DNA from 3 places in the Lysinibacillus sp. C5.1 genome. Region 1 is predicted to be linked to each of the others. Evidence: predicted binding sites of a transcription regulator. Region 1 holds the regulator's gene; each other region holds the start of a gene.
The links. Region 1 encodes LexA, which represses DNA repair genes until DNA is damaged. Its sites were predicted from a motif close to CGAACATATGTTCG; they were not measured.
Positions count from the first base shown of each region.

Region 2: a site for LexA is predicted at 4,852-4,865, ahead of parE (DNA topoisomerase IV subunit B). Genes of this name have one in related genera too.
Region 3: a site for LexA is predicted at 2,738-2,751, ahead of recA (recombinase RecA). Genes of this name have one in related genera too.

Region 1 covers NZ_CP066226.1:1,298,906-1,306,568, reverse strand. Annotated here, with positions in the region: gene tkt (transketolase) at 297-2,291, opposite strand; gene I5435_RS05935 (DUF896 domain-containing protein) at 2,589-2,822, opposite strand; gene I5435_RS05930 (GNAT family N-acetyltransferase) at 2,995-3,507, shown strand; gene I5435_RS05925 (YneB family resolvase-like protein) at 3,564-4,226, opposite strand; gene yneA (cell division suppressor protein YneA) at 4,226-4,540, opposite strand; gene lexA (transcriptional repressor LexA) at 4,706-5,323, shown strand; gene I5435_RS05910 (GNAT family N-acetyltransferase) at 5,465-5,920, opposite strand; gene I5435_RS05905 (gamma-glutamyl-gamma-aminobutyrate hydrolase family protein) at 6,173-6,895, opposite strand; gene I5435_RS05900 (prepilin peptidase) at 6,908-7,660, opposite strand.
Region 2 covers NZ_CP066226.1:2,477,395-2,485,057, forward strand. Annotated here, with positions in the region: TPP riboswitch at 117-228, opposite strand; gene parC (DNA topoisomerase IV subunit A) at 427-2,859, opposite strand; gene parE (DNA topoisomerase IV subunit B) at 2,856-4,832, opposite strand; gene plsY (glycerol-3-phosphate 1-O-acyltransferase PlsY) at 5,488-6,090, shown strand; gene I5435_RS11970 (HesB/YadR/YfhF family protein) at 6,110-6,400, shown strand; gene I5435_RS11975 (spore germination protein) at 6,544-7,663, shown strand, end outside.
Region 3 covers NZ_CP066226.1:1,134,171-1,141,833, reverse strand. Annotated here, with positions in the region: gene rny (ribonuclease Y) at 1-1,137, opposite strand, end outside; gene recA (recombinase RecA) at 1,592-2,656, opposite strand; gene I5435_RS05220 (competence/damage-inducible protein A) at 2,900-4,159, opposite strand; gene pgsA (CDP-diacylglycerol--glycerol-3-phosphate 3-phosphatidyltransferase) at 4,177-4,755, opposite strand; gene I5435_RS05210 (helix-turn-helix domain-containing protein) at 4,803-5,714, opposite strand; gene I5435_RS05205 (DUF3388 domain-containing protein) at 5,731-6,519, opposite strand; gene I5435_RS05200 (DUF3243 domain-containing protein) at 6,747-7,004, opposite strand; gene ymfI (elongation factor P 5-aminopentanone reductase) at 7,053-7,663, opposite strand, start outside.

The sequences.
Region 1 (7,663 bases):
GATGCCTTTTGTATTTTTTTACCTTTTTATGGACAAGAAATATATTTTTGCCACATTGAATATAGTCTTCCACAATACCCTTTCCGTTAAGTAGCTTACCATGTACAAGTAGCCAGCTTTTTTCATTGTTGTAAAAGTAAACATCGCCCGCAATGGAAATCAACGGTAGTTGTCATCTACATATATTTTTAAAATAAAAAAAAGACTGTAGACAACCTCGAAAATATCCGAGTTTGTCTACAGTCTGACCGTAACGCTTAATTAGAGCTTACGGTATTTTTTATGGAAGCCAAATCTTATAGTGCTTTAACTTTTGCTACAACGTTTTCTACAGTGAAACCGTATTTTTCCATAACTAACTCACCTGGAGCAGAAGCGCCGAACTTGTCGATTGCAAGAACGTCACCTTCAAAACCAGTATATTTGTGCCAACCGAATGATGCACCCATTTCGATTGCTAGACGTTTTGTAACAGCTTTTGGAAGAACCGATTCTTTATATGCTGTATCTTGTTTTTCAAAGCGATCCATTGAAGGCATTGATACGACTGCAACGTCCATACCTTCAGCTTTTAAAGCTTTTTGCGCTTCAATTGCAAGTGAAACTTCAGAACCTGTTGCAATTAAAATAGCATCTGCTACTTCTTTCGATGCAGGTGAAACAGTGTAAGCACCTTTTGCTACACCTTCACGAACTGTTTCGATTGACGCGTCAAGCACTGGTAAGTTTTGACGAGATAATACTAATACAGTTGGTGTTTTTTCTGATGATACTGCAAGCTCCCATGCTACTGCTGATTCGTTCGCATCTGCTGGACGAACAACAGAAAGGTTTGGCATTGCACGTAATGAAGCTAAATGCTCGATTGGTTCATGTGTTGGACCATCTTCCCCTACAGCGATTGAGTCATGTGTGAATACATATGTCACAGGAAGACCCATTAATGCAGAAAGACGTACAGCTGGACGTACATAATCAGAGAATACGAAGAATGTTCCGCCAAAGACGTTAACACCGCCGTGAAGAGCCATACCGTTCATCGCAGCGCCCATTGCAAATTCACGCACACCGAACCAAATATTGCGACCAGCATAGTCATCCGCTGAGAAGTCGCCTGCACCCTTCATCGTCGTTTTATTTGAGCCTGCAAGGTCAGCAGAACCACCGAAGAATGATGGTGTTTTCTTCGCAATCGCATTAATTGCATCACCTGAAGATGAACGTGTTGCTACAGATTTACCTGCTTCATAAACTGGCAATTCTGCTGCGAAATCTTCTGGTAGCTTACCATTCATCGCATCTTCGAATTGAGCTGCTAATTCTGGGAACTCTGCTTTGTAAGCTTCAAATTTTGCATTCCAAGCTGCTTCCGGCTGTGCACCTTGTACTTCAGCTGCTGCATTGAATGTATCATATACTTCAGCAGGAATTTGGAATGGCTCATGTGCCCACTCATACGCTGCTTTAGTTAATACAACCTCATCAGTGCCTAGTGGCGCACCGTGAGAATCTGCTTTACCTGATTTGTTTGGAGAACCGAATCCGATGACAGTTTTCACTTCAATCAGCGTTGGCTTGCCAGTTGATTTTTTTGCTTCTTCGATTGCTTGGTTAACAGCTTCTGTATCTGTACCGTCAGCCACTTTTAAATAGTTCCAGCCATATGACTCAAAACGTTTTTGTACGTTTTCTGAGAATGATTTTTCTAAATCACCATCTAATGAAATATCATTTGAATCGTATAACACGATTAATTTTTCAAGTTTTAAATGTCCAGCTAATGAAATCGCTTCAGCCGCAACACCTTCCATTAAGTCGCCGTCGCCACAAAGCGCAAATGTATAGTGATCGACAATTTCATGTCCTGGTTTATTATAAGTCGCTGCTAAATGACGCTCTGCCATTGCCATACCAACTGTCATCGCAATCCCTTGTCCAAGTGGACCTGTTGTTGCCTCTACCCCAACCGTATGGCCGTATTCTGGATGTCCTGGAGTTAATGAATCCCATTGACGGAAGTTTTGAATTTCTTCCATTGGTAGGCCGTAACCGCCAAGGTGAAGTAGGCTATATAAAAGCATAGAGCCATGACCTGCTGAAAGTACGAAACGATCGCGGTTATACCATTTTGGATTTGCCGGATTATGGCGAAGTTGTTTTGTCCAAAGCGTATAAGCCATTGGCGCTGCCCCCATTGGTAAGCCTGGGTGACCTGAATTTGCTTTTTCAATTGCATCAATTGACAATGTTCGGATAGCATTAATCGCTAGTTGGTCCGCATGTTGAGTCATTATGTTGTGACATCCTTTCTCGTCCTATATATTGTTCTACTACAGTTTAGTCAACATTGTCCTAGAAAACAATGCTTTTGTTATACTATTTGAGATTTATGACATACTTTATCATCATTCTGTAACTTAGACATAGCAATGATAGAAATAACGACAAAATTACTGCCTATTTTGGAGGAAGGTTTAACAAATAAAAAAAGAAACCTTCTTCAGTGAGGGCAAGGATTTTGCTAGAAATCTATAGTGAAATGTCCACGCGAAATGTGTTTGCTTACATCCTGCATGAAATGTGTCATATTAATTTAGAAATTTATTTTTTTTCGCTTGTTTTACCTTCTCAGGCGTTACGTCATTACCTTCTTGATCGACAACTTTAACATTTTCAATTGTATTGCGCATCGTTGCTCTAAATGTATCTAAATATTCTTTGCGAAGGGATGTACGCTCTTTCGCTTCTTCTTCCGTTAAACTGCCCGCTTTAGCTTTTGCTGCTAATTCATTGATTCGATTAATTTTTTCTTTGGATAACATCGTTACACACCTTTCAATACCTTGATGACTTCAGTATGCAAAGTATAGCATGCTTTCCCTTAAAATGCAGTTATACCAACCCTTAATCACACAGCTTAGCCACAATTTACATGACTTCCAAATGTTAGTAGTGTATAACTATTAATAAAGAACACATATTGGGGGAAATAAGGTGAACATTACAACACAGCGATTACATATCCGAAAATTTGAAATACAAGATTGGCAGGCTGTTGTTAACTATATGTCCGATCAAACCGTGATGCACTATATGCCAGAAGGCGTTTTAACTGCACAACAAGTGCAAAAATTTATATCAGATAATCGTGATGAAGCAAAGCATTTCGCCATTGTTTTACAGGAGCAGTCACAGGTTATCGGTCATCTCGTATTCCATCCTTACTTTGGCGAACATACATATGAAATTGGATGGGTGTTAAATCCTGCGTATTATCGTAAAGGCTATGCGTCGGAGGCAGCACAAGCACTATTAGATTACGGCTTCACGAAAATGAAGCTTCATCGAATCATCGCCACATGTCAGCCCGAAAATATCGCTTCTTATCGCGTTATGGAAAAAATCGGCATGCGTCGTGAAGGATTTTTCAAAAAATGTATACCACATGGTGACGATTGGTGGGATGAGTACTATTACGCTATTTTGCAGGAAGAATGGCAAAGTTGAGCTCTCTACTACACTTCAAGACTGTTAGTAGAATAAAAAAAGACTAGCAGTGCAAATTATTTGCCTGCTAATCTTTCTTGATGTTCTTGATAGCGCCTATGTACGGTTGCCTTACTAACTTCGAAGCCAAGACCTCTAAGTGTCATGGCTATTTCTTCAAAAGTAAAGCCCCGATTTCGCAACTTCACAATTTCTTCTACCGGTACTTCCTTGCGCTCCTGACCATTTGGATTGCCACGATTGGACAAGTTATTTTCTGGACGATAGCCATTTTCTACTGCCCGACGCATACCGCGGCGAATTTTCGCATTATGAATTTTACGCTGATACTCCTCTACAATCGCTAATATTTCAAGCAACATCGTGTCCATCTCATTTAATTGGACAGGCCCCGCATCTCGCATCGAAAAAACATCTGTATCTGTTTTTTGCAATAAATGGAGTACAGCCATTCGCGCATTCCCACGCCCTAAACGTGTTTCATCTTGCACAAATAATGCTTGAATTTCTTTTTCTTTAATAAAATCGAGCATCTCCAGTAAACCTTCGCGTTCCACATCATAACCACTATGTTTGTCCTGAAAAACCTGTATCACTTCATAGTTTTGTTCCTTGGCATAACGCAGCAATTCTTCTTGTTGTCGTTCTAATGAAGAACTTTGGGTCTCTTTTTCCGTACTAACCCGGCAGTACAGTACAGCCGTTCGTTTTTTATTCATCATTTTCCACTTCTCGCAATTTCAATAGAATTGGTGGGCATCTTATTGTCACCCACTACGGGTATAACGAGTGATTTCCCTGCAACAATATTAACGCTATGTAATTCGTTCTCGGCTTTCACAAGGTTAATCCAGTCATCCGTACCCATTTTACCACGGTATTGTTCGGCTAACGACCATAAGCTATCGCCATGCTCTATATGAATTTCAGTGTAGGTAATGTCTCCAGGATCAGTTATAAAAAGATAGCCTGCAAATAAGAAAATTGCGCCCAATAAAATTGAAATATGTGTATTTTTTTTAAACCAATTCATGCATCATATCCCCTTTTTAGAATGTTTGTTCGGAATGAATGTTCTTATAATAAAGCGAACAAACGTTTTTGTCAAACACTTTTCGAACCTATGTTTGCATAAGTGTTCGCATTCTGCTATACTATCTAGTAAGAAGAATGATATGAAAAAAAGAGGTGAGCAATCATGAAAAAAGTTTCGAAAAGACAAGAAGACATACTAGCGTTTATCAAAGAAGAAGTACGCGCAAAGGGCTATCCACCATCTGTACGTGAGATTGGTGAAGCAGTTGGACTTGCATCAAGCTCAACAGTTCATGGACATTTAGCTCGTTTAGAGCAAAAAGGCTTTATTCGACGAGATCCTACTAAACCGCGTGCAATTGAAATTTTAGAGCCTGAGGATTCGATTCAAAAGCAAAGTGTTATCCATGTACCACTTGTAGGGAAGGTTACTGCTGGATCTCCAATTACAGCGATTGAAAATATCGACGAATATTTCCCTTTACCGGATATTTACGGGACAAGCGAAGATCAGTTATTTATGCTAGAAATCATGGGTGAATCGATGATTGAGGCAGGAATTTTTGACGGGGACTTAGTCATCGTCAAGCAAAAGGCAACAGCCGATAACGGTGATATCGTCGTAGCCATGACCGAAGAAGATGAAGCAACTGTCAAACGCTTCTTTAAAGAAAAAAATCATTTCCGCTTACAGCCAGAGAACGCTACAATGGAACCGATTATTGTAGACCAAGTTTCGATTTTAGGACAAGTTGTCGGCTTATATCGCCGTGTACATTAATGCATTCTTATACTAATTTCGCGAAAAAATAATGTTCGATTAGGAAAGCCACGAAATGTTGATGGGATAACATTCGTGGCTTTTGCATGTGTGCTCAAACTTACATTTAGGAGCGTTTGATGGCATATATCATTAAGTTCATCAACGTGATAACGATTGTTTAATGTTCTTATGTAGAAAGATGATTCTTTCTATTTCTTCAAAACCATTTTTTTTATAAAATTCTTCGGCAGGTATCCCTCTATCTGTCAGCAGTACAATGTTATCTATTTTGTTATTATCGAGTTCTTTAATTAAATGATTTAACAGCGCTCTTCCAATTCCCTTATTCTGCTGTTGTTGTTTTACGTACATTTCATTAATAAAGAATTCATCTCCGCTCCACCAAACTCTATTGACTCCTAAAATACAGCCTAAAATCTCGTCATTTTCTATTGCTAAAACGCCTAAGAATCCAGGTGTCTGATAAAAATCTAATAAATATTTTTTAGCTTGCGAAAATGTCCATTTATCATTCCAAGGCGCATCATTAAATACTTCAATAAATGTTTCGGTACATTTACTTAAATCCTCTTCCACTAATAATTTATATTCCATTACAACCACCCCTTTATTTAACATATAAATACAATTATAACATTTATTATTAATCCTTTGTTTCACTGTAATTACCTGAAGAAACTCTGCGTAACTGCCTTTTGCCTTGAAGTAATTATCAATTTGCATAGTTAGAATTTCTCTTAAACTATACCTCCAATTATGACAATAAAAATACAGCCTTTTCTATGTGAAAGACTGTATTTAAAGGCTAAACTATTAAATTTTCGTTTGGTTTCTTAGCTGTCATCCCTATGCTTCTCTTTTATATAGCATGCTCGCTTTAACGAAAGCTGAAAAAAGTTTTTGTGCAGCAATATCTCCTACAATTGCCTGTTCTTCTGGGTGCCACTGAACTGCTAGACAAAACGGAAACTCTTCATGGACCACCGCTTCGACTAGACCATCACTAGATTTTGCTGCAACGACTAGCTTCTCTGCTAAAACATTTACTGCTTGATGATGAAAGGAATTAACAGCAATTTTTTCTTCTTCAATAATTGTTTTTAACAATGTATGAGGTGTTATGTGAACATAATGCGTTGCGACGCCACGAGCTGCTTGTTGTGCATGTTTTAACAGTTTACTACTATGATATTCACTATCAACATCTTGGTATAATGTTCCACCTAATGCAACATTGAGCATTTGAATACCACGGCAAATACCGAATATCGGCATTTTCCTTGTAAAGGCTGCATTAAGTAAGGCCAGTTCCACCTTGTCTCTCTCCGGGTGTATCTTTCCTAGCCTTGGTAAAGGTTCAGCACCAAATTCAAATGGATGAACATCGTGCCCACCCGATAAAAGTAAACCATCCGTTAACGATAGAATTTGTGCCGCATCTTCCTCTACCCCCAGCGGAATAATAAATGGGATCCCTCCAGCCTCAATAATGCTTTCGCTATAGGCTACATTTAATCTCGATGATAAATCATCTTCCGCAAACGCCGTTATACCTATAATTGGTTTCATCTATCTCCCTCCTTACCATAATCCTACATACCACTGTATTATGACATTTCCATAGAAATACACTATGACCGCTGCTAGTGCGATGGCAGGGCCAAATGGAATCGCTGTTTTTCTACCTTGCTGGCGCACTTGCAGCACAATCATTCCAGCAACCATTCCAATAACGGCTGCTATAAATAATGTCAATAGTGTGTGGATTGTACCTAATACAAGGCCGAGTAAAAAGAATAATTTTATGTCGCCACCACCAATTCCACCACGCGACACAACTGCGATACTATATACTACGCCAAAGCCAACGACAGCACCTACAATACTATCCCACCAAGGCGTCAAAGGCGCTAGCATACGCCCAATCACCAATAATGGCAAAAAGCACAATAGCACTTTATCTGGTATAAGCATATAGGTAATATCCGATACAACCACAATCACCAATAATGAAATCAATAATAATGCCACGATAAATTGTTCACTAAATCCATATTGCCAATATGAAAAGGCAAATAATATCCCGGTCAGCAGCTCGATGAATGGATAAATCCATGCAATTTTTTGCCCGCAGCTACGACATTTGCCTCCTAAAAATATATAGGACAATACAGGTATTAAATCTATTGCCGTCAATTGCCTCTGACAGGTCGTACAGTGCGATGGTGGTTGGATTAGCGACTCCTTCATCGGCACACGTAAACCTACCACATTAAAAAACGAACCAAATACAAGTCCAAATACGAATACAAGTATTGTATAAGCCATTTCCATTTT
Region 2 (7,663 bases), 1.2 Mb from region 1:
TTGCAGACGATGCTCATTGTTTTCTAACTGCTTAAGGGAATTCTTCATCCTTAAACAAAAAACGCCTAGGAATTATCCCAGGCGTTTGCAAACGGTATCAAAAAATAGTGTACGAATATTTTTGAATAGATGTTCCCTACGCTGGTACGAGCCAAATCAGGTTCAAAGGGTCAGCATCTGAACGGACGCAATCTCAGCTGGCAACTTCCAGCCCCCCTACATTCTTAACTTATGAACTTTTCGTTGATTATTATACCCCTATCTATCTTCAAATGACAAGCTCGTATTTTTAAACCTTTAAAATCAGCCTTGCTGTCGATGCCTATCATAAGCGAGCAAACTTCTTTCTAATTAGTAATTCGTTTTCCAAAGCATTTTGCTAGATGAAAAAAGCCCAGTTCTGTATAAGAACATGGGCATAATAAATTATTCCTCTTCTTTTTTCATTTTCATTACATGAGAAATGGTACCGTCTGTAGCGATATCTATTTTAAAGGAGCCATTCGAATGGCGATCTGCGCGCGTTAAACCTTTGACATCAATGATTTCTTTTACGCCTTTTTCTGTTTCAACAATGACTTGCTCCTTATCACTTGCTTTTACTACCGCAACTATACGATGTGGATTGGCTTTTAATTCGGTTAACACTTTTAAACCACGTTTTGCTCTACTTGCCATATCGACTTCAGCGACATTCATCTTCTTCACAGCACCTCGTTGGGTAACAATCACGACATACTCTGTATCAGACGGCTTTAATATTGTTACACCAACAAGTACTTCCCCATCTTTTAACGTGATACCTTTCACGCCACCCGTTTTAACACCTGTGACAGGAAGTTCTTCAATTGGGAAGCGGATAGCGTAGGCTGTATCAGTAATCAATAACAGCTCTGCCTCGTCTGAAACAATATCGGCCATGATCATTTCATCGCCTGATTTGACATTCATCGTCTTAATAGGCTTCGAATAACGAGTTACTGCATAATCTGGCAGTGGCGAGCGCTTAATTTGCCCTTCCTTTGTAGCGGTTAAAATATAGGTGTTTGGCTGGTCAAAGGAATCAAAACCATAGACTGCAATAATTGTTTCATCTTCCCCTGTTGGCACAATACTTGAGATATGCTGACCAAGATCTTTCCAACGAATATCCGGCAATTCATGTACAGGCTGATAAATATAATTCCCACGATTTGTGAACAACAACAGATGATGCTGGGTATTTAACGTTGCCTCATACAGTAAATAATCGGAGTCTTTCATGGCAAAATCTTGTCCATTAGATGCTGCATGCGAACGTGTGGATGTACGCTTAATATAGCCATCCTTCGTCACTGTGACCACAACATCCTCACTTGGAACAAGCACGTCTAACGTAATTTTAATTTCTTCAATCTCTTGTTCGATTTTCGAACGGCGTGGTTCAGAAAAACGTTTTTTAATGTCGAGTAATTCTTGTTTAATGACACGTACAAGTTTCGCCCCGCTATGCAAAATACCTTCTAGTTTCGCAATCAGTGCATTTAACTCATCTTGTTCACGACGTAGCTCTGTAATATCCGTATTCGTTAAACGGTATAATTGTAAGCTCACAATCGCCTCCGATTGCACTTCAGTAAAGTCAAATTTCACCTGTAAATTTGTTTTTGCGTCGCGCTTATCATTCGATGAACGAATTGTTGCAATTACTTCATCTAAAATCGACAGTGCTTTAATCAAGCCATCAACAATATGAGAACGGTCTTTTGCCTTTTGTAAATCATAAATGGAGCGGTTTGTCACCACTTCTTTTTGATGGGCTATGTACGCATCAAGTAGCAGTGGCAATGTCATCATCGTTGGACGACGATTATGGATCGCAATCATATTAAAGTTATAGGCTACTTGCAAATCAGTAGTTTTAAATAAGTAATTTAAAATGCCCTGTGCTGGCACGTCTTTTTTTAACTCAATCACGACGCGTAAACCAGTACGGTCTGATTCATCTCGAATTTCTGCAATGCCTTCCAGGCGTTTATCGACGCGTTGTTCATCAATTTTCTTTACAAGATTTGCCTTATTCACATCATAAGGTAACTCTGTAATAACGATTTGCTCTTTCCCACCTTTTAATGGTTCAATGGCTGCTTGAGCTCGAACAATAATTTTACCGCGTCCAGTTTCATATGCCTTTTTAATACCATCGACACCTTGAATAATCCCTCCTGTTGGGAAGTCAGGGCCTTTAATCACCGTCATTAGCTCATCGACAGTCGAATTCGGTTGATCTAAACGCATTAAAACGGCATCTAACACCTCATCAAGTGCATGTGGGGGAATATCTGTGGCATAACCAGCAGATATTCCTGTCGACCCGTTGACAAGCAAATTCGGGAAGCGAGCAGGCAATACTGTTGGCTCCATATCCTGATCATCAAAATTCGGTACAAACTCCACTGTCTTTTTACCGATATCACGTAACATTTCAGCTGCAATTGCTGACAATCTTGCTTCTGTATAACGCATCGCAGCAGGTGGATCTCCATCAACAGAACCATTATTTCCGTGCATTTCAATCAGCATATGGCGCGCTTTCCAATCTTGACTCATTCGCACCATCGCTTCATATACCGAACTATCACCGTGTGGATGATAGTTACCGATTACATTCCCGACCGTTTTGGCAGACTTACGGAACGGTTTATCGTTCGTATTGCCTTCTGTATACATCGCAAATAAAATACGTCGCTGTACAGGTTTAAGACCGTCGCGCGCATCTGGCAACGCTCGGTCTTGAATAATATACTTACTATAACGACCAAAACGGTCTCCCATTACTTCTTCTAATGGTAAATCTTGAAACTTTTCCGTACTACTCATGCTTGGTCCTCCTCTTGTTGGATGAATTCATTGTCTAAAATATTCGAATCATCCTCCATGCCGAAGTTAACATTTGCTTCGATCCATTTACGGCGCGGCTCTACCTTATCGCCCATTAACGTTGTCACGCGACGCTCAGCACGTGCCCCATCTTCAATCGTGACACGAATTAACGTCCGTGTCTCAGGGTTCATCGTTGTATCCCACAGTTGGTCAGCATTCATCTCACCAAGTCCTTTATAACGTTGTAGGATATAGCCTTTCCCCACTTTTTTAATGGCTTTTTGTAAATCATTTTCGGTCCAAGCATATTCAATGACCTCTTTTTTCCCTACACCCTTTGATACTTTATAAAGTGGTGGTAACGCAATAAATACTTTACCAGCCTCAATTAATGGGCGCATATAACGATAGAAGAATGTTAATAGGAGCACCTGAATATGTGCGCCATCCGTATCAGCATCGGTCATAATGACAACTTTATCGTAGGCTGAATCTTCTACTGAGAAATCCGCTCCAACTCCTGCACCAATAGCATGAATAATTGTGGAAATCTCCTCGTTTTTCATAATATCTTGGAGCTTCGCTTTTTCGGTATTAATGACTTTACCGCGCAACGGTAAAATCGCCTGAAACGTACGATCTCGCCCTTGTTTCGCTGAACCGCCAGCAGAATCACCTTCGACTAAATATAATTCGTTTTTCGCAGCATTGCGAGATTGTGCAGGTGTTAGCTTTCCTGAAAGAATCGTACTTCCTTTTTTACTTTTCTTCCCGTTACGAGCATCTTCGCGTGCTTTTCGCGCCGCTTCACGTACTTGTTGCGCACGAATCGCTTTTCGCACAAGCGATGCAGACAATTCCGCATTTTCTTCTAGCACATATAAAACTTGTTCAGAGACAACACTATCGACTACCGAACGCGCTTCACTTGTACCGAGCTTTCCTTTCGTTTGCCCCTCAAATTGTAGTAAATGTTCAGGAATACGGACAGAAACAATTGCTGCTAAACCTTCGCGAATATCTGTCCCTTCAAGATTTTTATCTTTATCTTTTAGTAATCCTATTTTCCGTGCATATTCATTGAAAACTCTTGTCAAGGCAGCTTTTGCACCGGTTTCATGCGTACCACCATCACGTGTACGGACGTTGTTTACAAACGATAAGATTGTTTCTGAATAACCATCGTTGAATTGGAAGGCAAATTCAACTTCGATATCGTCTTGCTCACCCTCTACATATTTGACAGGATGAAGAACATCTTTTTCCTCATTCAAATACGCAACGAAAGCTTCAATGCCGTTTTCGTAAAAGAAAACATCACCTTTGCCTTCCTCGCGTTGATCAATTAACTCAATTTTTAATCCTTTTAATAAAAATGCAGACTCACGTAAACGTTCTGCCAGTGTATCATAATTAAATTTTGTGACGGAAAAGATCGTGTCATCTGGCAGGAAATGTACAAGTGTGCCTGTTTGCTTTGTCTGTCCGATTTCTTCTAAAGTCGTCACAGGATGTCCACCGTTTTCAAAACGCTGTTTATATTTTTTGCCATCGCGATGAATCGTCACTTCTAAAAATGTCGATAAGGCATTAACAACGGATGAGCCAACACCGTGTAAGCCGCCACTCGTTTTATAGCCGCCTTGTCCAAATTTACCACCTGCATGTAAGACTGTGAAAATAATTTCAGGGGTAGGTTTGCCCATTTTATGCATACCTGTTGGCATTCCACGTCCAAAATCGCGAACGCTTAAACTTTGATCTTTATGAATTGTGACAATGATATGAGAACCAAAGCCAGCAAGTGCTTCATCCACCGCATTATCTACGATTTCATATACAAGGTGATGAAGTCCTCTGCCATCTGTGGAACCGATATACATGCCGGGTCGCTTTCGTACCGCTTCTAATCCTTCTAATACTTGAATTGCGTCATCATTATAGACGCTAGGTGACTGTTTATTCGCCAAAAGATTCCCCTCCAAAAAACAAACGCATGTTCTGATTACGTTCTCATCCTAATAATAATAGCATTTCCTGTCAATAGCTAGTGACAGATATATATTTTTTTAATTACGCTACAACGTAATTGCTTCTATGAACTTTGTTTAGAGGCCAATCAAGGGCAGGCTGCTGTCATGAATGACGGCACTTATTTTAAGCTTACTGCCTTGTACGACCAAACAAAAATCCACGACAACTGTAGAGGCGCTATCTTCACTAAAGCGAGCATTGAACGCCTTCTAATTACTTAACATTACAGCCTACCAAAACATCATCGGTAGGCGTTTTCTGTTGAGTGATGATTTTTAATAGCTTCACAAGAGAAATTAAAGATAGACTTCTATTCTACCAAAGGAATGTATGATTGACAAAATTGCCATTTTACCTATATTTTAAGAAAGCACTTAGGTATTAATACAATACTAGTTCCGAATAACCGTACATAAGCTATCATAAGCCTGTGACTTTTGAAATCATGAAGTACTATTTCCTTTTGTATTGAATTCAAGGCTCATGATGAAATCTCCTTCATATCATTGTAGATTAAAGAGAAAAAGTGTAAAATACTTGTTACAAACTATTAGTACCAAGTGTTATTATTTGGATGAAAGGAGTCCACCTATGTTAAACGGACTTATTATTTTATGTGCCTATCTCATCGGCTCTATACCTTCTGGGTTATGGATTGGCAAAATATTTTACAAAACAGATATTCGCGAGCATGGTAGTGGCAATTTAGGGGCTACCAATACTTTCCGTATATTAGGAAAAAAAGCGGGTTTAGTGGTGACGGTGATGGATGTTTTAAAAGGAACAGCAGCCGTGTTACTAGTGACGCTACCAGTATTTGCTGATGTCACGATCCACTCACTTATTTTAGGGCTTGTTGCGGTCATTGGACATATGTTCCCAATCTTTGCAAATTTCCGTGGCGGTAAAGCGGTTGCTACTTCAGCTGGCGTCCTTCTAGGCTATTCTTGGCCTTTATTCATTTTACTATTCATCACTTTTATCGTAACATTAAAGCTCACGAAAATTGTCAGCCTCACATCCATGATTGCGGCACTCGTCGCATTAATTTATTCGATAATCTATTATTTTGTGACAGGCGACTTTGCATTAGGGATTTTAGTAGCCTTTTTATTTACCTTTATCATTTATCGACACCGAGCAAATATTTCGCGCATTAAAAATGGCACGGAGCCAAAAGTTAAATGGCTTTAAAAATGAAAGGAGTTCTCGCATGAATATCGCACTGACAGCGCAAGCTTTACAATGGTTTAAAAATGAAATGGAAGTCGAAAAAGGTGATTCAATTCGCTTTTATGCTAGATATGGTGGCTCAAGTCCATTTCATGAAGGTTTTTCCCTAGGGATGACACGTGAAGAACCAATTGAGATAGGCGTTCAAACTGTAGTAGACGATGTCACATACTATATTGACGAAAAAGATTTATGGTTTTTTAACGATTATACCTTACACGTTGATGTAGACGAACAACTTCACGAATTAAAGTATGACTATAAAAAATAACACAGTATTTCCTTTCGCTATTGAAAGGAAATGCTGTTTTTTTTTCAAAACTAAACCATCTTAAGTTAACTCGTTTTGGTTTAGCTCTCCGCAAAATTGACCATCCTCATACTAGTCAATCTATACTCTGAGGAGGAATATAAATGCCCGTTTCAGAAAACAACAATACCTCCCAACAGCCATTATCGAATTTACTGCACACTTCGCTTTCAGAAAATATTTTTACAATCAAAGAAGCACTTGGTCATAGTAATGATGTGATTATTCGTGAAATTATTATCGACAAACTTGATTGTTTAGCTATCGCCATTATCAACATTGATGGTATTTCTGACAAAACTGTTATTACGGATTTTATACTTGAAAATCTACTGCTTGAAATTGACAACGAACCGGAAAATAAAATTGACAACATAAATGACTATATGAAAAAACATTGTTTAGCGGTAGGTGATGTAAAAGATCTTTTTGATTTTACCGCATTATTTACGTCCATTTTAAATGGTGAGACCGTCATTTTATTAGCAGGGCAATCCGTGGCAATTGGAACAGATACTAAAAACGCAAAAGATCGAGCCGTCACCGAGCCACAAACAGAATCTGTGATTAGAGGGCCCCGCGAATCTTTTACTGAAACATTGCGGACCAACACAGCACTCATTCGTCGCAAAATAAAAAGCCCTAATCTTTGGATAAAATCTCGGGTCATAGGAGAGGTAACCCAAACAGATGTAGCTGTTATGTATATCAATGGCATAGCCAATGACAAAATTGTACAAGAGGTGCTTGACCGACTAGATCGAATTAAAATTGATGGTGTATTAGAAACCGGCTATATTGAGGATTTTATTCAGGACTCGAAATATTCCATATTTCCAATGATTTATAATACAGAACGGCCAGATGTTATTGCCGGTGAATTATTAGAAGGTCGAATTGCGATATTAGTGGATGGAACACCTCTTGTGTTAACCGTCCCTGTCGTATTTACATCCTTTTTACAGGCTGCAGAAGATTATTACCAAAATTGGATTATTAGTTCCCTAATCCGCCTTTTACGTTTTTTTGGTATTTCGCTTGCATTAATTATGCCTTCTTTATATGTGGCTATTACGACCTTTCATCAAGAAATGCTTCCGACGCCAATGCTTATTAGTATCGCTTCACAGCGAGAAGGCGTGCCCTTCCCCGCCGTCGTTGAAGCACTAATTATGGAAGTTGCCTTTGAAATATTGCGAGAGGCAGGTCTACGGATGCCAAGAA
Region 3 (7,663 bases), 160 kb from region 1:
TCCTTCAACTTCGTGGTCGATTGCTTTCCCTATATCATGCAATAAGCCAGCACGACGAGCTAACGCTACGTCTTCACCAAGTTCAGCAGCTAGTAAGCCTGCTAAATATGCTACCTCCACCGAATGTTTTAGGACGTTTTGCCCGTAGCTTGTACGATATTTCATGCGGCCCAAAATCTTCATTAGGTCAGGGTGTAGATTGTGGATGCCGATTTCAAATGTCGTTTGTTCCCCTGTTTCACGAATTTGTTCATCTACCTCGCGACGAGATTTTTCAACCATTTCTTCGATTCGAGCAGGGTGAATACGACCATCCTGTACCAGCTTTTCAAGTGCAAGTCGAGCCGTTTCACGACGAATTGGATCAAAACCAGATAAAATAACAGCTTCTGGCGTATCATCGATAATTAAATCGATACCTGTTAACGTTTCGAGTGTACGGATATTTCGACCCTCTCTACCAATAATACGGCCCTTCATTTCATCATTTGGCAAGTTCACAACAGAAACAGTTGTTTCTGCTACGTGATCTGCAGCAAAGCGTTGTAGTGCCAATGATAAAATTTCACGCGCCTTTTTATCAGATTCCTCTTTCACACGCGTTTCAGATTCCTTCGTCATCACTGCAATATCAGTTGCTAGCTCTTTTTCTACTTCACTTAAGATAATAGTCTTAGCTTCATCTCTTGTTAATGCAGAAATGCGCTCTAGCTCTGTTTTTTGCGCTGCAACGAGCTCGTCCACTTTGCTTTCCATCTGTTCAATATGCTGTTGTCTTTCAGCTAGAGCTTGTTCTTTACGCTCTAAGCCGGCTTCTCTCTTATTTAGAGCATCATCCTTGCGATCAAGATTCTCTTCTCTTTGCAATAAACGGTTCTCTTGTTTTTGAAGTTCTAAACGACGGTCACGAATGTCATTTTCGGCTTCAGTGCGAAATTTGTGAGTTTCATCTTTGGCTTCAAGTAGTGCTTCTTTCTTTAATGCCTCCGCTTCTCGTTTTCCTTCTTCAACGATTGTTTCAGCGACATGTTTAGCACCAGTGATTTTTGAGTCATTCACTTTTTTCATGTAGATATAGCTAACAGCGGCACCAACGATGAGTCCAAGCAAAGCGGAGATGATAGTAATTCCATCCATATGAACACCTCCTCTTGCTATTTGGGTAATACAGTTTCAGTCGGCGCATACAAAAATTGTACTGCCTATTTTAAAGTCATAATTCAGAAATTATACATATTTAATTGTATAGCTAGCCCCAAGCTCTGTCAAGGATAGACGGGCATCTGTTCGCCTATCTGAAAGAAAAAAAGTAAGTCATATCCATAAGGACTATAAATTTACTGTATCTTTTGTGCTAGATAAAATACCTATGCTCCTTAAAAATGAATTTATTTGGGACAAAGGTGTCAATACAATTATTACCACAATTACGTACATCTTAATACAATTATTTTCACTTTCTTTGACAAAACGAAGACTTCTTTCTTACTGGCTATACTTTAGCAGACGGTCAAGCGCAATTCATGCCTATGAAACTACAATGAAAACAAAAAAATCGTCCTCACCCCATTAGAGTGAGAACGATGTATTATTATTTGTCATCTTCAAGAAGAAGCATTAACTCTTCATCCATTTCCTCATCATCATGTGCAGCAATGGTATAAGATGATGCAGCTATGCCATAAGAAGAACGAATTTTATTTGCAATTTCTTCTAAAATAGCAGGGTTTTCTTTTAAATATTGTTTTGCGTTTTCACGTCCTTGGCCTAGACGCTCATCACCATATGCATACCAAGATCCACTTTTTTGAACGATGTCTAATTCTACACCTAAATCCACCGTTTCGCCTTCTTTAGAAATCCCTTCACCATACATAATATCAACTTCAGCTGTACGGAATGGTGGCGCTACTTTATTTTTGACAATTTTAATTTTCGTACGGTTACCCATAATGTCATTACCTTGTTTGATTGCTTCAGCACGACGTACTTCTAAACGAACTGAGCTATAGAATTTTAGCGCACGACCACCAGGAGTTGTTTCTGGATTTCCGAACATAACACCAATTTTTTCACGAATTTGGTTAATGAAAATAGCGATTGTTTTAGACTTATTAATCGCACCTGAAAGCTTACGTAATGCTTGAGACATTAAACGAGCTTGTAAACCAACGTGCGAATCACCCATATCGCCTTCGATTTCAGCTTTTGGTACAAGTGCTGCAACAGAGTCAATAACGATAATATCAATCGCCCCACTACGCACTAATGCTTCTGCAATTTCAAGCGCTTGCTCACCTGTATCTGGTTGAGATAGTAATAGTTCATCAATATTTACGCCTAATTTTTGAGCGTAAATTGGATCTAATGCATGTTCAGCATCGATAAATGCTGCTTGTCCGCCCTTAGCTTGTACTTCCGCAATCGCATGAAGCGCAACGGTCGTTTTACCTGATGATTCTGGACCATATACTTCAATAATACGTCCACGTGGATAGCCACCAACACCTAATGCTGCATCAAGCGCTAGCGAACCACTTGAAGATGTAGCAATTTCTAAATCTGTTTTTTCGCCTAGCTTCATGATAGAGCCTTTACCGAAATTCTTTTCAATTTGTTTTAACGCCTGTTCTAAGGCTGCTTTACGATCACTCATTGTTTTTCCTCCTTTGAAACTGTTCACTGTTTTTATCTATCTCTACTATACTTGTTTTTGAGAGAACACGCAAGAAAAAAGCGAACATTTATTCGATTTTTGTGCAAAATAAAAATTTGGATAAGTTTTTCCTACCCAAATTCCCATTTTGAACTATCATAATCAATGCTATTTTTAGTGTAATAGCTTCATAACCTGTACATGCATCTTACACTTTTAGAAGTGATAGACTTGTGAAGCAAGCTAAATACGTTTCTTGTAACCTCGTGCTTCCAATTGCTGCATTAAATAGTGACAAGTAAACTTCACGGCACGCAATCGGTTTGTATTGCGCATACCCGATAAGTGAAGTAAATACGTAATTGGCTCTTCGTCATCTATGGCAATACCAATCCATACCGTTCCTACCGGCTGATGGTCATGTGCTGTAGGACCAGCCGCACCTGTTAGTCCGATACCGATACTTGTACCAAATTTTTGACGTACTGCACTAGCCATTGCCGCAGCACATTCACTGCTCACAATACCATGCGTATCTAGTAATTGTTGAGAAATGCCAAGCTGCTTTACTTTCGCATCTTCGGTATAGGTCACCAGTCCTCCAATGAGCACATTGCCTACACCTGGTATTTCAGCCAGCTCTGATTGAAATAAACCAGCTGTTAAACTTTCTGCCGCAGCAATCGTTAAATTATTGTCCTGCAACATTTCCACCGTTTTTGAGGCGAGTGAGTCATCATTTATGCCATATTGATAGTCGCCAACAATAGCACGAATTTCTGCCACTTTTGCAGCAATCAACTGGTGCGCGTCGTCCTCTGATTGGGCCTTCGCTGTTACGCGTAAAGTGACCTCTCCATCAGCTGCTAGCGGGGCAACCGTTGGATTGGTTTGTGTATCTAAAATATCCTGTACATATACTTCTAACTCTGCTTCCCCAATACCATAAAAACGCATTACGTGAGACACAATTACTCCGCCATCATTAAGCATTTTACCAAGCTTTGGCTTCGCTTCAAATTGGAACATCGGCTCTAATTCCTTTGGAGGGCCAGGAAGTAAAATATAAGTGCAATTATCTTTTGTTAAAATCATTCCTGGTGCCATACCATGATGATTAGCAAGCACCTCACTACCTGCTAATATTAGCGCCTGCTTGCGATTATTGTCCGTCATTGAACGGCCTCGTTTAGCAAAAAACTCCTCAATATATGTCAATGCAACTTGATCGAATACAAGGTCTACTCCAAGATGGCGAGCAATCGTCTCCTTCGTCAAATCATCCTTTGTTGGACCTAAGCCTCCTGAAAAAATAATGAGATTAGCGCGCGATTCCGCAATGCTAATTGCTTCTTCTAACCGTTTTGAATTGTCACCAACAACGGTATGATAAAACACATTAATTCCTAACTCAGATAGCTGATTTGAAATAAATTTTGCATTTGTATTTGTAATCTGTCCAAGTAATAACTCTGAGCCAACTGCAAGGATTTCAGCATTCATAATCCACAAGACCTTTCTTATTTAGACTCAAGTAACACACGTCGATTTAGATAGAAATAATCCCATCCAGACCATAGTGTAAAGAATAATGCAATATATAGCATTATTTTATCAAACGGGATACCGAAATACACAAATATTGTATTGTGTAAAAGGGCTGCTGCAATCGCAACAATTTGTGCCCATGTTTTGATCTTGCCAAGCTGATTGGCTGCTACTACTTCTCCACCGCCTGCAAGAATTAAACGTAAGCCAGTTACAGCAAATTCGCGGCTAATAATAACAATAATAATCCAAGCTGGTGCCATACCAAGCTCTACCATTAGAATAAACGCTGCAGAAACAAGTAACTTATCTGCTAATGGGTCTAAAAATTTACCAAACGTTGTTACAAGATTATACTTTCTCGCATAGTAACCATCTACCCAATCCGTAGTCGATGCAATAATAAAAATAAGAGCTCCCACAAAATGATGGACTGGCATCTCTGCACTAAATAAGGTCATTGTTCCCCAGCCGAAATCAAACATCATAACAATGACAAAAAACGGAATAAGTAAGATACGTGAAATGGTAATTTTATTTGGAATGTTCATTTTACTAACACCTTTCATGATGAAAGAAAGTAGTCATCATAGGATGACTACTGTTCTTTATTGAAATTGACGACAATATTTTGCGTTACGATTTGCTGTGCATACGTTAAAAGCTCGTCATTAATATAGACCTTAGCTTGCGTAGAATTACCTAAACGAATACGTGCATAGCTTTGTGCTGTTGCATCAAACTCTACAATTTCCCCCGCTTTATACACACGCGTATCAGTCAGTAATTCTTGCTGCTGTTGGTTACGAATACCAATAAATGTAGGTCCTGATACTTCAATTCGTATTTTAAATGTATCAGTACCCGTTAAAGTGTAAGATGTTGTAGCGCCATCTGCTTCGATTGTACCTGCTGAAATCGTTTGCTTAACCTCTTCGGTTTTACTATCATCTGGTGTTACATCTTCTGTCTGCTCTTTTTCTGTATTAGCTTGAGCTTTTTTATCTTCTTCCTCTTTATCTTTTTCATTATCTATTGGTTTTGGTTTTTTATCGTACTCCATTACTGGTGGTGTATCATTACTTTCACCCGTTCCTGAGTTGCTTCTATTTTGAAATAGAACCCAAATTGCCACGATAATAACAATAATAAATAAAGCGACAATGACTTTCGGCATAGCCTCCATCATTTTATTCGAAGAGGTTTTTGAAACCTTTCTTCTAGTTGAAGTTTGAGTCAATGATTGGCTAACTTGGTCGTTCGGTGTCCCTGGCAATTCGCTTTTAAATGTCTCTAAAATTTCCTCTGGATTTAACCCAACAGCCTCTGCATATTGTTTAATAAAAGCTCGTACATAAAACGAACCTGGCATAATTGAATAATTGCCTTCTTCAATACCTACTAAATAACGTTTTTGAATTTTTGTTATTTCTTGTAAATCGTCTAAGCTGTAGCCTTTAGACAGTCTCGCCTCTTTCAGTCGAGTCCCTAATTCCGCCACTAATAACACCTACTTTAATATCAAATTAAAAATTAAATCCTCCAAATGAATCGGATTCGGACATCATATGATTTTTTTCCATTATTTCATAAGTAATTTCTTCATCTGGGTGATGCCGTAGTTCAATGATATAATCAAAATCCTCAATCTTATATTCAGAATGCTGAACAAACATATCTGGATGCTCTACAACTTTAATCGAAGGCATATTCATCATTTCACGCACTAATTGCAAATGTCGCTCATCAGCGGAACGACGTGTTACAATGCCATCCAGTATAAAAATATTATTGTCACTGAATTCATCGCCTGCAAGCTTATTACGAATAGTTTGTTTAATCATTGTAGATGATAAAAAAATCCACTTTTTATTGGCACAAACACTTGCCGCAACAATAGATTCCGTTTTACCAACCCGAGGCATCCCACGTATCCCAATGAGTTTATGACCTTCCTTTTTAAAGAGTTCTGCCATAAAATCCACTAAAATACCTAGTTCATCTCGGACGAAGCGAAAAGTATTTTTTTCATCTGCATCTCGAGGAATATAATGACCATGCCTAATAGCTAAACGATCACGGAGTTTTGGTTGTCGAAATTTAGTAACGTGGATATGTTCCATTGTCGAAACAATTGTACGAAAACGCTCAATTGCTTCATCATTGTCTGTATACACTAGCATACCACGCCGGTCTTCATCGACACCATTTATTGATATAATATTGACACGAAGCATCCCTAAAAGTGAAGCAATATCTCCTAATAATCCAGGGCGATTCACCTGAATTTCATATTCAAAGTACCAATCGCTCAAACACACTCGTTCCCTTCCTATTAGTTAACGTAAAAAATCTTTTATAAGTTCCATCATAGCTGATTTTTTATGTAATGGAAAGTTAGAATACATGGAATTATAGCGTTATTTTTAAATTCTTACTAAAATTTATTGTCCCACCGGAAATAGACTTACATACGTTCCCTTTTCCACGCAAATATCGATTTTTAATATAGAAAAAAGAGGAGAGTAGCTCTCCTCTTTTTTTACTGTACATGTTTATTTTGCACAAGTTTTACGACACAATTCGCCAACGCTTGCTTTTCATCATCAGAGGCAACGCCCCATAAATCCGACAGCACTCGTTCTTGTTCATTTTTAGGGTCGATATTTGTCGCCAAATATTCGCCAATTTGTACAGCAGCTTGTTGAATCATTTTCTTTGGCATACCGCTTGATTCAGCCTGCATAACATTTTGTCCTAAAAAAGATGTCCATTTTTGCCAGTTTTCTAAAATGGTCATATGTTTCCTCCTCCTTTACACATGTAGTATGTGCAAAAAGAAGAGATATTATATGTACCAACCACCATTTAATCGAATTATTTGTCCTGTCACATAATTTGCTTTTCCTGACAGATAAAAACGAACCATTTCAGCTACATCTGTTGTATGACCGACTGAACCTAATGGAATATCTTCTAAAATGTACTGTAGTTCTTCATTACTTAAATGATTATTCATCGAAGTATTGATAAAGCCTGGGGCAATTGCATTAACACGAATACCAGATAATGCAGCCTCTTTGGCATAGGACTTCACAAAAGCATGCTGCGCACCTTTTACCGTTGCGTAAAGTGCTTCTCCAGCAGATCCTGCTTCGCCCCAAATAGAACCGATAAAAAGCACATAACTGACATCATGAGTACGTAGTTTTGAAGATAATAAAGCTGTTAATTGCATCGGGTTTTGCACATGAACACGCCATAATGCATCCATTTCCTCCGCTGTTGTATCCTCCAACAAGGCATAATGTGCTTGCCCGTTCGCAAAAACAATTGCTTGGACACTAAATACTTGTGAAGCCAATTTTTGCGCTGCTTGTATATTTGTAAAATCTCCTTGTACAAGCATAAATTCCTGCGCTGGAAAATCGCCTGCGAGCGTATCACATAAAACTTGTG